Regions from separate parts of the Devosia sp. P2_G7 genome, predicted to be linked through region 1. Evidence: riboswitches for the same ligand, from Rfam matches in the RefSeq annotation. Region 1 holds a riboswitch; the other holds the start of a gene.
What was found. A riboswitch is a leader RNA that binds a small molecule or an ion and turns the genes downstream of it on or off. The one in region 1 is predicted to bind cobalamin.
Positions count from the first base shown of each region.

Region 2: it holds a riboswitch for cobalamin, as region 1 does, so the genes downstream of both, AC1DWU_RS16065 (CbtB domain-containing protein) here and AC1DWU_RS02700 (HupE/UreJ family protein) in region 1, are expected to answer to the same signal.

Region 1 is NZ_JBFUFI010000001.1:526,443-532,905, forward strand. Features, by position in the region: gene AC1DWU_RS02675 (NAD(P)-binding protein) at 1-171, opposite strand, end outside; gene AC1DWU_RS02680 (PadR family transcriptional regulator) at 246-1,067, opposite strand; gene AC1DWU_RS02685 (MBL fold metallo-hydrolase) at 1,222-2,028, opposite strand; gene AC1DWU_RS02690 (hypothetical protein) at 2,203-2,814, opposite strand; gene rplS (50S ribosomal protein L19) at 2,928-3,485, opposite strand; gene AC1DWU_RS02700 (HupE/UreJ family protein) at 3,707-4,291, opposite strand; cobalamin riboswitch at 4,326-4,518, opposite strand; gene AC1DWU_RS02705 (hypothetical protein) at 4,618-4,965, shown strand; gene AC1DWU_RS02710 (copper chaperone PCu(A)C) at 5,012-5,572, shown strand; gene trmD (tRNA (guanosine(37)-N1)-methyltransferase TrmD) at 5,581-6,261, opposite strand; gene rimM (ribosome maturation factor RimM) at 6,258-6,463, opposite strand, start outside.
Region 2 is NZ_JBFUFI010000009.1:205,722-212,184, reverse strand. Features, by position in the region: partial or broken gene AC1DWU_RS16080 (cobaltochelatase subunit CobN) at 1-139, opposite strand, end outside; gene cobW (cobalamin biosynthesis protein CobW) at 139-1,200, opposite strand; gene AC1DWU_RS16070 (CbtA family protein) at 1,197-1,961, opposite strand; gene AC1DWU_RS16065 (CbtB domain-containing protein) at 1,986-2,168, opposite strand; cobalamin riboswitch at 2,204-2,424, opposite strand; gene AC1DWU_RS16060 (hypothetical protein) at 2,444-3,043, opposite strand; gene AC1DWU_RS16055 (DMT family protein) at 3,164-3,520, shown strand; gene AC1DWU_RS16050 (NAD(P)/FAD-dependent oxidoreductase) at 3,495-4,403, opposite strand; gene AC1DWU_RS16045 (zinc ABC transporter substrate-binding protein) at 4,472-5,404, opposite strand; gene AC1DWU_RS16040 (ATP-binding cassette domain-containing protein) at 5,524-6,339, shown strand; gene AC1DWU_RS16035 (metal ABC transporter permease) at 6,299-6,463, shown strand, end outside.

The DNA of each region.
Region 1 (6,463 bases):
CATCGCCGGCGGATAGGCCGAGGGAGCGGCGGCCTGCGCAGCGTCGGCGCCGAGGCCCAGCTGCGCCGCCGCAACACCGCCTACGGTCAGCGCCACTCCGTTGAGGAAATCCCGCCGGCTGATCAGCCGGTCCATCCCCAGTTCACGATCACGCTCGGACCGGTCCGCCATAGTAAAAACTCCCGCCGCTCATTCTGCCTCAAGCATCGGAGCAGGCGGGAGTTCTTGTCAATCACGGCAATATCTTAGCCGAGGTCGATATCCGTCGCGTCCTCATCAAAGCCGCCACGAATTTCCTGCGCAGCGCGGCGAAGAATCTCCGCCACTCGACGGTCGTCCTCGGGCCCGCGCCGGATCGCTTCCTTGATCGCCTTCTTCAGCGCCTTGCGCGCTTCGTTCACTTCCGGCGCCACGTCGTCGATATCACGGTCGGACCGGGCTGGGCGCTCGGGCCGGTCGGGTCGTGCCGGATGCTCCGGATGCGGCGGCGGGCCGCCGCGATCGCCGAACCAGCCGCCCCGGCCAAACTCCCGCCCCATGCCGCGAAATCGGCTGCGGAATTGTTCCGCCTCCTCCGGGGTGAAGGGAAAGTCCTGGCTCGCCATCCGCTCGCGCAGATGCTCCATGCCCGAGCCGGCCTTCGCGAGAAAATCCAGTGTCGACGCGATCGCCTCGCGATTGTCGTTGAGGTGCGCCCGACCCTCGTCGGTGATGGTGTAGAGCTTCTTGTTGCCCTCGGCGGCCGAGGTCACATACCCCGCCTCCTCGAGATAGGTCAGCGCCGGATAGACGATGCCCGGGCTCGGCGAATAGAAGCCGTGCGAATGCTCCTCGATCGCCTTGATCAGGTCGTAGCCGTGCCGTGGCTGCTGTTCGATCAGGAACAGCGCCACGAGCCGCAGGTCACCCGAGGCCAGCATCCGCCCGATGCGGAAATTGCCTCCGAACCCGCCCCAGTCGCCGGGATTGATGCCGCCTTCGAAGTTGCCGAATTTGCGAAACCCGCGCCGCGCCATGGCCTCCATGCGCCGCCAGTTCCGGTCCCACCTATGGTCGTGATCATGCATGACTGCACTCCAAGATATATCTTACGATAGCCGCAAGATATGCCTCGACCACGGAGCGTTCAAGATAGCTCTCAAGATATATCTTAAGTCAGCGATACTGCCTTGATCCTCCTCCGCGTGGCGGCGGAGGGGGCGGCCACAAGCACGAAGCGAGCTACCCCGCGATCGCCTTCACATACCGCTCCGCCGAAGCATGCACCCGCGCCTTCGCATCCGTCGTCATTACCCGATCCCACCACGCCGAGTAGATGCGGTCATACGCAAACCCCTCAACGCAGCCGACGATTCGGTTCACCTCGCGCGCCGGCAGCGGGATCAGGTTGGGATAGGAGTACATGAAGCTCACCCAGCGCGTGTCCGGCACCACCATGATGGTGTCGCCGGTCATCAGCACGCCCTTGCCGTCCTCGCCCGGCCAGTGCAGCGCCGTCGAGCCCTCGAAATGCCCGCCGCAACGCACCAGCGTCACCCCCTGCCCCAGGTCCAGCCGCTCGCCGTTCCAGTACTTCACCCGCTCCGACGTCCGCATCACATACTGCCGGTTCGCCTCATGGATATGGATCGGCACCCCACCCAGCGCCTCCGACCAATCGACCATCGAGGAATAGAAATGCGGATGCGAAATCGCCATCGCCCGCACCCCGCCCAGCTCCTTTATCCGGGAAACCGCCTCATCAGTCACCAGCGGCGTACAATCCCACAGGATGCCCCCGCCCGGCTGCCGGATCAGCAACATCCGCTGCCCGATGGCAATCTGCGGCGTCGCCCCGATACCGACGAGCCCCGGCTCCTGTTCCTTGAACTCGATCGTGTGCTTGGCTTGCAGCTCCGCCAGCGTCGTCCACCGCTGCCCGGCCGCCGTCACATACTGCCGCTCGTCATCACAGATCGCGCACCGCTCCGGCGGCGCCTCGGACGGTGCATGGCCAACGCCACAGGTGACGCAGATGAAGGATTGCATCGGAAATCTCCGGTCGAGTGGTGCTGCCGGAGTGATTGATAGCGGAGTCGAAGCAGCTTGGGCACCCGATCGCCACAGCCACCACCTCCCCCTCGACGGGGGAGGCAAGCGCAGCTTGTGAGCGAAGCGAACTAGCGTAGCTCGGAGGGGGTGCGCGGAGCCAGTATGTGGCCTCTAGGCCACCAGCCCCTTCCACACCTCAAGCTCGTCCAGCGTCTCGCCCGCTCCCGCCAGCGCGAACTGGTAGATGTCGAAGCTTCCCACCATCACGCCGTAATACCCCGGCCGCTCGCGTGCCTCGTGCTTGAGCCGCAGGATCAAGTCCCGGTCGCAGTTCGACAGATCCGCACGCAAATTCGCATCTCGCGCCTGGCGCACCGCGAAATCGAAAGGCTCCCAGCCCCAGATGTCGCACTTCCATTCATTGCCGGCGAAATCCTTGAACTCGATGCCCCAGTAGAGCCCGGCGCCGAGCGGATGCGGGTCAACATAGTCGTTGAGGAAGCTCGCCTTGTGCAGCTGCAGCCCGGCCCGGTCGAACTGGATGGCGATGTCCGCGGCGAGCCCGGCCCACTCGGCCCAGCGTTCCGCCTCGCACGGCATGTGGATGTCGATGTCGCGCCACACCATCAGGTCATAGCCGGCACTGCCGGTCACCACCGCCTCGCCGAAGCGGGCATTGAGCAATTCGAGCAGGCCGGTCTCAACCAGCACATTGCGGGTCTCGTTGCGGAGTTCGGCGGCCAGCCGCGCCCTCTCTTCTGCGTCCTGAAGAGCTGCGTCCATTCCAAATGTCCCTCTTTGGAATCCGTCCCGGGGCATCCCGACCCCGGAATCAAAAGCCCGGCTCGTGAGCCGGGCTGAAAATCTAGTGACGTAAGCGCCGAAACTGTGGCGGCTTACTCGGCCTTGGGCTCGGCGGCAGCCTCGGTCGCGGCAGCGGCCTCGGCGGCAGCAGCAGCGGCGGCCTCGGCAGCGTCCTTCTCGGCGAGTTCCTTCGCCAGCGCCTCGGCGGCGGCGATCTTCTCAGCCTCGCGGGCGTTCTTGGCTTCGATGGCGGCTTCGCGCTCACCGGCCTCGATCTTCTTGGTACGGGCGCCGACGTTCTCGAAGATACGGGCGGCCTTACCGCGACGGTCGCGCAGGTAGTAGAGCTTGGCGCGACGCACCTTGCCGCGCTTGATCACTTCGACGCGGTCGATGTTCGGCGAGAGCACCGGGAACACGCGTTCCACGCCTTCGCCGTACGAAATCTTGCGCACGGTGAAGCTTTCCATGATGCCGGTGCCGGAGCGGGCGATAACCACGCCCTCGTAGGCCTGCAGGCGTTCCTTGTCGCCTTCGCGGATCTTCACCCAAACCTTGACGGTATCGCCGTGGGTAAATTCCGGATGGGCGCCCTTGGCGAGCAGCTTCTCGTGCTGCTCCTGATTGAGCTGTTCGATGATGTTCGACATCTGATGTTCCGTTCGTCTTTTTCAAAGGAGCGTTTCGCCGGCTTTCGCCGACCGCCCGGTCTTGGTTGCACGGATTTTTATGCATTATTGGCCGAGCCGAAGCTCAAGCGAGCGGGGCTATAGATGAAGAAAGCCCGCGAGTCTAGAGCAGGTCTAGGGCTCGCGGGCCTTTGATGTCACTTCGATGTCAGCCGCGCGACACTAGTCGCTGCGGACGAGGCTCAGAGCCAGCCAGCCAGCACCCCGACACCGCCCAGCGCGAACACGCCGCCCGCCACCTGCGCAACCGTCTTGCTGTACTTGCCGACGAGCTTCGATACGCCCATCGCCGCCCCGATACCCGCCGTGTGCAGCAGCGCGGTCGCGACGATAAAGCCCGCTGCATACTCGAAGCCCGAGGCATCCACCGGCATTTCGGCGCCATGCGCGTGGCCGTGGAAGACCGCAAACACCCCGACCAGGGCCGAAGCCGCCACCACCGGCATCGGCCGGCCGAGCGCCGCAACGCCGCCGATCACCACGCTCGACAGCGCAATTCCCAGCTCCACGAACGGCACGTCGATCTGCCCGACGCCGAGCATGAAGCCTACCGCCATCATGCCCACGAAGCTCAGCGGCACCAGCCACAGCGCCTTGCCGCCCAGCACGTAGGCGAACACGCCCACCGCCACCATGGCGAGCACGTGGTCGAGGCCACCCACCGGGTGCATGAAGCCATGCAGGACCCCGGAGGCGTCGCCGTGCCCGGTATGGGCGAAGGCGGCCGTCGGAACAGCAATGAGCAGAAGAGCCAGTAGCGCGCGCATAAATATCTCCATCTCGGGACCCACCGTCCCGCTCGCGTATGTTTCACTGACGGCCGGTCTCCTGGCTCCGGGCATCTCCCACTCCGCCTTCCCAGTCGCAAACCAGTGGCACGCTGAGTGGAAGTCAGGCCCGTTACAGTCGCGGGGGCGGCGCCGGCATCGCCCGAAGGCCACCGGCTTCCCGTTTCACGCATCACCCGATGCGCACCGTCGCCTTATCTCTGTCAGGTCTGGGTAGCGAGATCAACGGCAAGCCGCGCATTTGCCGCATGACGCGGCACCTCCTCCTGCGCTAGAGGAGCAACGTCCAACCGGGATAGCCGCCAGTGCTGAATGCGCGAAACATGGGAATCGAGGTGCTGCGCGCGGCTGTCGTGCTGGCGCTGATCTTCCTCAGCTTCGCCCACACCCCGGTCACCGCGGCTACCACCGGCCCCGATGTACTCACCGCCGCGCTCGACCTCAGCTATTGCGGCGACCTCCCGGACGAGCCCAAGTCGCACGCTCCCTGCCACGCCTGCCGCATCGGCGGCGGCGCCGACCTTCCCCCGCCTTGCACCCTCGCCCTCCCGGCCACCCTCGTCGCCGCGGTTGCCTATGGCGCGATGCCGGTGCTGGTGCAGCCGGCCACCTCCATCCGCCCCTTCGACGCCCGCGGACCACCTCTCGCCTGATCTTCCTCGCCTCGAATTCCCCAATTCCATTCGAAAGATCAGTTCAATGAACCGTCTCCTCATCCCGGCCCTGCTGGGCCTTGCCCTTGTCGCCACCCCGGCCTTTGCTCACAATGGCCTCATCCACGAGGGTTGCCCCACCGGCCAGGTGTTCACCGCCGGCGACCTCACCATCACCGGCGCCTACACCCGCGCCATGCTGCCCAAGGCACAGGTTTCCGGCGGCTATCTCACCATTGAGAACAAGGGCAGCAGTGCCGATCGCCTGCTCGGCGGCAGCACCCAAGCCGCCAAAACCGTCCAGGTTCACCAGATGAAGATGGAGGGCGACATGATGAAGATGGGCGAAGTCGAAGGCGGCCTCGAAATCCCCGCCGGCGGCACTGTCGCGCTCTCCCCGGGCGGCGACGCCTATCACCTGATGCTCATGGGTGTCGGCACGCCGTTCGAAGAGGGCCAGTGCCTGCAGCTGACGCTGAAGTTCGAGAAGGCCGGCGAGGTGCCGGTTGTGCTCAACATCGGCGGCGCCGCAGCCGACGCTGCGCCCGAGGGCGAGATGAGCATGCCGATGGATCACTCGGACCACCAGATGACCCCGGCGCAGTAAGCCCGGCGCTACTTCAGCAGATCCGGCCGGCGCGCCCGCGTGAGCTTCTCGCTCTCGGCGCGCCGCCACTTCTCCACCTTGCCGTGGTCGCCCGACGTCAGCACCGCCGGGATCTCGCGCCCCTCAAACAGCTGTGGCCGCGTATATTGCGGGTATTCCAAGAGCCCGTTCTCAAAACTCTCGTCGGCATGGCTCTCCGCCGCACCCAGTACCCCGGGGATCAGCCGCACCACCGCCTCGAGCAGCACCATGGCCGCGACCTCGCCGCCGGCGAGCACATAATCGCCGATCGAGACTTCCTCGAGCTGCCTGGCCTCGATCACCCGCTGGTCGATCCCCTCGAACCGCCCGCAGACGATCACCGCCCCCGGCCCCGCCGCCAGCTCGCGCACACGCTCCTGCGTCAGCGGCTTGCCGCGCGGCGACATCAGCAGCCGCGGCCGAGCATCGCCTTCCGGCGACACCGCATCGATGGCATTCGCAAGAATGTCCGGCTTCAGCACCATCCCGGCGCCGCCGCCCGATGGGGTATCGTCCACCGTCCGGTGCCGGTCGGTGGCGAAATCGCGCAGCTGGGTGGTCGAAAGGCTCCACAACCCATCCGCAATGCCACGGCCGATCACCGAGGCGCCGAGCGGCCCCGGGAACAGTTCCGGAAAGAGCGTGATGATGTGAGCTGAAAAGCTCAATCGGGTTCTTCTTCGCCCGGATCCGCCTCGATCGGCGGATCGATCAGCAGATACCCGTCCTTGACCCGCACCTCCGGCACAACGGTCTTGGAGAATGGGTAGAGATAGGTATCGCCCGAGCGCGGATCGCGGATTTCGAGCAGGTCGCCGGCGCCGAAATTGGGCACCGCCATCACCTCGCCGATCTCCGAGCCGTCCGACA
Region 2 (6,463 bases), on a different contig from region 1:
AGCGATCGGCCGCGGCGGCAAGCATCATCAGCTCGCTGTCGGCGGCCGAGGCGAAGATGAGCGCAGCGGGCGTTTGGGCGAGGTCGATGGCCTCGCCCTCCTGCTGCAGGGCACCTGCCTGGGCCGCTAAGAGGTGCATCAGGCGGCGGCCGCCACCGCCTGCTGGAGGCTTGCGGTGATGGCGGCGTGATCGAGCGGCGACTCGCCGATCACCACCAGGGCGGTCTGGCGGGCTTCGCCCGGCTTCCACGGTCGGTCGAAATAGGCGGAGACGCGCGGGCCGACGGCCTGGATGGCGAGGCGAGCCGGGGCGCCGGGCAGAGCCGCGAAGCCCTTTAGGCGGAGCACGTCGTGGGCGCGGATGGTCTGCTCGATGGTTTCGAGCAAGTGGTCCTTGCTGGTGACGCCGTCGAGGGTGACCGAGAACGAGTCGAAGTCGTCGTGCTCGTGGCCCTCGCCGCCGTGCTCGAGCTCGTGGTGGCTCTCGCGGCCGGCGAGATTGTCCTCGGTCGAAAGACCCATGCCGAGCAGGGCCGCGACATCGACATGGCCGTTGCGGGCGCGGACGATGCCGGTGCCCGGGCGCATTTCGGCGCGGAGGTGGGTCTCGATGGTGTCGAGATTGGCGTCGGTGACCAGATCGGCCTTGTTGAGGATGATCAGGTCGGCGGCGACAAGCTGATCCTCGAACAATTCGCCGAGCGGGGTTTCGTGGTCGAGCATGGCGTCGGCGGAGCGGAGCGCATCGACGGCCGCCTCGTCATTGGCGAAACGGCCTTCGGCGAGCGCCGCGGCGTCGGCGACGGTGACGATGCCGTCGATGGTGACCTCGGACTTGATCTCGGGCCAGTTGAAGGCGCGGATCAGCGGCTGCGGCAAAGCGAGGCCGGAGGTCTCGATGACGATGTGGTCAGGGCGATCCGGCCGTTCGAGCAGCGCCTGCATGGTGGGGATGAACTCGTCGGCGACGGTGCAGCAGATGCAGCCGTTGCTGAGCTCGATCATGTCCTCCTCGCGGCAGGTCTCGTCACCGCAGCCGGCGAGGATTTCCTTGTCGACGCCGAGCTCACCGAACTCGTTGATGATCAGCGCGATGCGCTTGCCCTTGGCGTGGGCGAGCAGGTGCCGGACGAGCGTGGTCTTGCCGGCGCCGAGGAAGCCAGTGATGATGGTGACGGGAATCTTTTCGGTCGAGCTCATGCGTGGGCACCCTTCAGGGCAAAGGCGGGGGACTTAGCGAAGCGCTCGTTGAGCCAGCCAAGCAGCGGGCCGACGGTCAGCCAGAACAGCGCGCCGGTGGCGAGGGTGGCGGCGGCGAAGCTGGTGGCGAGGTTGGCGGGCACGGTGGTGGCGTGTTCGCCTGCGAGCTGGGGGGCGCCGATGACGTGCGGGGCGAGGATCAGCGCGGCGGCGATAACGATGCCGGTCCAGTTGCGGAGCTTGGCGATGGCCAGCATGCCGGCGCCGGTGGCGATGGCGGTGCCGACCCACCAGACCTGGCGGGCAACGAGATCGGCGGCGGGCATGCCAGGGAGTTCGGGCGGCAGGCCGAAGGCCGGGGCGAGCTGCAGCGCGACGAAGCCGCCGAGGCCCCAGATCACTCCGTTGCGGGCGGTGATCTCGATGCCGGAGAGGACAGAGACGGCAGCGAGGAGGAAGGCGAAGCCGATGCAGCCGAGGAGGTTGGCGAGCACTGTGTAAAAGATGCGCTCAGCCCCATCCTGAGGAGCCCAGGCGTCTTCGTCGTGCTCGTGGGCGGGGGCGGCTTCCTCGTGCGAGTGCGCCGGGGTGGCGGCGTCGTGGGTGTGTTCGGCGGCAGCCTCGGCAGGAGCGGCGTTTTCATAGACCTCGGCGGCGAGGATCAGCGGCGCGACGCGCCACTGCTGGACGGCGCTCATGGCCAAGCCAGCTGCGAGTCCAGCAAGGACCGCAGCGAAGAAGATTCGCTGGAAGAGTTTCATCGATGTCTCGTTTGCTTGACGGCGTCAGTGGCAGGGAAAGCCGAGCGAATGACGCGTGTCGTGCGCGCCATTATGGATGGCCATGTCGCTGGCAAAGCCGACGCCGCCGACGAGGACGAAGCCGATAAACAATGCCAGCACACCTGCGATGACGCGCTGCGAGACAGAGAGACTGGCGACGGACGCCGTCTGGACCTGAGTATTCATATGCCTGCACCCTCCGTGCGGATGAAATGGGGGGAGTCCCCGGTTGCACGCTGGCAGGTCTCCTGGCTCACGGGTCGTCGTGTTCTCCGGCCTTCCCGACACCTCGCGTGGCATCAGTGGCATAGTCGGAGGGCACTCGCCGCTTACAGTTGCGGGGGCAGCCACGGATTTGGTCCCTGATGGGTACGCCGCACCGTGTTCCCTTTTGATCCCCTCGCCCGAACGGGTCCGAGGAACCAACGTGGGCTATCGTTACGCCGCGGGAGGGGTCGCGGTCAATCTTCGGCCGCGGCGGAATCGGGATAGCCGACGGTGACCGTGTCGACGCGCGCATCGACCTTTTCGAGCAGCGGCTCGGTGGACGAGATCTGCATATCGCCGGAGATGGCATCGACGTTGAGGTCGGCCGGGTAGTCGCCGACGGCGAAGCGGGCCGAGACAATGCAGCCATCTGCAGGAGGTGCGAGCTTGCCGCCCTCGAAGATGGCAGCGCCGCCGTAATCCCAGAAGAAGCCGAACATCTGGAACGGCCCGCCATTCAGCGCTTCGACTTCCTTGACCGTGAGGCCCTGCTTCAGGCCGCCCGGCGCAGTGTCACCGGGCGGGACGGTGAAATAGGCGACGCGCTCGTGCTTTTCCTCGTCCCACCAGCCGAACTCGATGGTCTTGGCGGGATCGTTCGGAAAGACCGTGGTGGCGAGTACGGTGGAGCCTTCGGGACCGGGGACGTCGCCGGTCACTACGTTATCCTTGCCGAAGGTCTCGATCAGACGTGCTTCGGAGCTGTCGCCGGCGAATGGGCCGTCGCAGGCGATGTCGGCGGCCATGGCTGGAGCGGCGAGCAGCAGCAGCGGGAACAGCATGAGGGAGCGCATGGTCGACCTCCGTTTGATCCGTCGATTCTAGCGGACCGCGTTGAGTCTGGGCAGGCCTTGCGGCGGAAGCTGGGCGCGGCGATCAATGGGCTGACCCCAATTGATTCGCGCAGGTGCCCGATGCCCTTCACCTTCCAGACGGTGATGCCGATCCTGTTACTGATCGGCTCCAACGTTTTCATGACCGTCGCCTGGTACGGGCACCTGAAATTCCCCAGCATGGCGATGTGGGTCGCCGTGATGGTGAGCTGGGGTATCGCACTGGTCGAATACTGGCTGGCCGTCCCCGCCAACCGTATCGGCTATGGCGCCTATACGGCGGCGGAGCTGAAGACCATCCAGGAGGTGATCAGCCTCACGGTGTTCGCCGGCTTTGCGGTGTTCGTGCTTGGTGAGAAGCTGACCTGGAATCACGCCGTCGGATTTCTGCTGATCTTTGCCGGAGCGTTCTTCATTTTCCGGGGACCGTTGAAGTAGCTAGCAGCGACTGGTGGGCGAAAGCGCCTGCCCCTGCCCCATCAGCGACGGCGAAGCTGATGTTGTGCATCGGGCGCGCGGCGTCGCCTGCGGCATAGACGCCGGGGATCGAGGTCTGCTGCGTGTGATCGACGACGAAGAAATCGCCGACTGCGCCGGCCTTGGTCTCGCAGCCGAGCTCGACGCCGAGGTTAGTGGAGAAGCTGATCGGGGCGTGGACGAAGATCGCCGCGAGCGGCACTGGGCCCGCAGTGGTGACCACCGCGTTCAGCATGCCGTCGTCGTGGTCGAAACGGACCACCGCTTCCTCGACCAGTTTCACTCGCATATCGGCCAATGCGGCCTGTACCGTCGGATCGACGGGGGTGCCGTTGGCGAACAGCGTCAGATCGTTGGTCCACTCGGAAAAGAAGCGGGCGAGGTGCAGGATGTCGCCTTCGCGGAGCAATAGTCCGAGCGGCCGGTCGGCGACTTCGTAGCCGTGGCAATAGGGGCAATGCAGCGCGCTCTTGCCCCAGCATGCGGCCATGCCGGGGATCGTATCGACGCTGTCGGTAACACCGTGGGCGAGGATCAGGCGGCGGGCCGTGAGCTGTTCGCCGGAGGCGAGCTCAAGCGAAAAGCCGTCGTCGACGGCGCTTGCCGAGATCGCCTCGGCGGTGCGGCGTTCGATGGTCTTGTAGGTGTCGAGCTGGCGGCGGGCCTCGGCGAGCAGTTCACCAGGAGCGGCGCCATCGCGCGACAGGAAGCCGTGCGAGTGGGCGGCGAAACGGTTGCGCGGCTTGCCGGTATCGAGCACCAACACCCTGCGGCGGGCGCGACCGAGCTGCGTGGCGGCGGCAAGGCCGGCAAAGCCGCCGCCGATGATGATGACGTCGTACATGGGACGATCCTGTTGGTACGGAGAATGGCAGCGGCGGCGAGACGTTCCCCGCCGGTGCTTCTTCGGCGCTACTGCGCGAGGCAGGACTTGAGGTTGGTGGCGAGGTTCTCGATCAACTGGCGGTAGAGGCCGGGGCCCTCGTCGAGATTGGCGCCCTCGGGGTCGAGCACGCCCTGCTTGGCGGTGGTGCCTTCGGTGAGGACGTTGACGATCCGCGGGTCGAACTGCGGCTCGGCGAAGACGCAGGCGGCGTCGAGGGTCTTGAGCTTGTTGCGGATCTCGTTGATGCGATCGGCGCCGGGAGAGACCTCGGGGCTGACTGTGATCGAGCCCGCGACGTTGAGGCCAAAGCGGTTCTCGAAATACTGGTAAGCGTCGTGGAAGACGACGAAGGGGCGGTCCTTGATGGGCGCAAGGCTGGCCTCGGTTTCGGCGATCAGCGCGTCGAGATCCGCGGCCTCTTTCGCGGCATTGGCGCGGTACGTGTCGGCATGCTCGGGATCGGCGGCGACGAGGCTGTCGGCGATGGCGGTGACCATCACCTTGGCGTTGGCCGGATCGAGGAAGAAGTGCATGTCGGCTTCTTCGCCGTGACCATGATCCTCGGCCGCGTGCGCATGATCGCCGTCGGCATGCTCCTCGAATGTGCCGCTCTCGCGGGGCGGCAGCAGCTCGATGCCGGGGGCTTGGCTGAGCTCGACGATGGTGGCGTGGGGGGCGAGCGTGGCGATCGAGTCCTCGAGGAAAAGCTCGAGGCCATGGCCGGTCCAGAACACCAGGCTGGCCGATTGCAGGGCCTGCGCGTCGGAAGGCTTGAGGCTGTAGGTGTGGGGCGAGGCGGCCCCCTTGACGATCAGCGCGGGGGTGCCGAGATCACCCATTACCGCCGCGACGAGCGCGTGAAGCGGCTTCACCGTGGCCACCACGTTCGGCACTTCGGCGAGTGCCATGGGTGACCAGCTGAGCGCCGCGACGAGCGCCAGGAGGAACGGTTTCTGCATCGGAAGACCCCTGTTGGATACGCAGTTCAAAGGCGCGATATGTTATGACATTACGCTTTCGATGTGTTACGCTATAACGTAATGGTAGAACGTCAGCAAGAGACGGAAACGTGAATTTCATGGATGCGCGGAGCGGGCACGAGGTGCTGGTGGATGTGGCCGGTGCCGGGGTCAGGCGCGACGGGCGCTGGCTGGTCGAGGGCGTGGACCTGACGATCCGGCGGCGCGAGATCGTGACGCTGATCGGGCCCAACGGCTCGGGCAAATCGACGACGGCGAAGCTGGTCACCGGGGTGTTGAAGGCGGATGCCGGGACGGTGTCGCGGCAGTCGGGACTGCGGATCGGCTACGTGCCGCAGAAGCTCTCGATCGACTGGACCATGCCGCTGACGGTGCGGCGGCTGATGACGCTGACCGGGAGCTATCCCCGCGAGGAGATCGACGCGGCGCTCAAGGCGACGGGGGTGGCGCACCTCGCCAATGCCGAGGTGCAGCATCTGTCCGGCGGCGAATTCCAGCGCACGTTGCTGGCGCGGGCAATGATCCGCAAGCCCGATCTGCTGGTGCTCGACGAGCCGGTGCAGGGGGTGGATTTCTCGGGCGAGGCGGCGATCTACGACCTGATCGGGCAGATCCGCGACCAGACCGGCTGCGGCATCCTGCTGATCAGCCACGACCTGCATGTGGTGATGGCGGCGACCGATACGGTGATCTGCCTCAACGGCCATGTGTGCTGCCGCGGCACGCCGGAATCGGTGGCCAACAGCCCGGAATATCTCAGCCTGTTCGGGGCTCGCGCTGCGACGGCGCTGGCGGTGTATCAGCACCATCACGACCATACGCACCTGCCGGACGGGCGGGTGCAGGAGGCGGATGGGCGGATCGTCGAGGCGCATGAGCATGTGCACGAGCATGAGGGGCACGACCATGCTTGACGACTTCTTCGCCCGCGCGCTGATCGCCGGGATCGCGCTGTCGCTGGTGACGGGGCCGCTCGGCTGCTTCATCGTTTGGCGGCGGATGTCGTATTTCGGCGATACCATGGCGCACTCGGCGCTG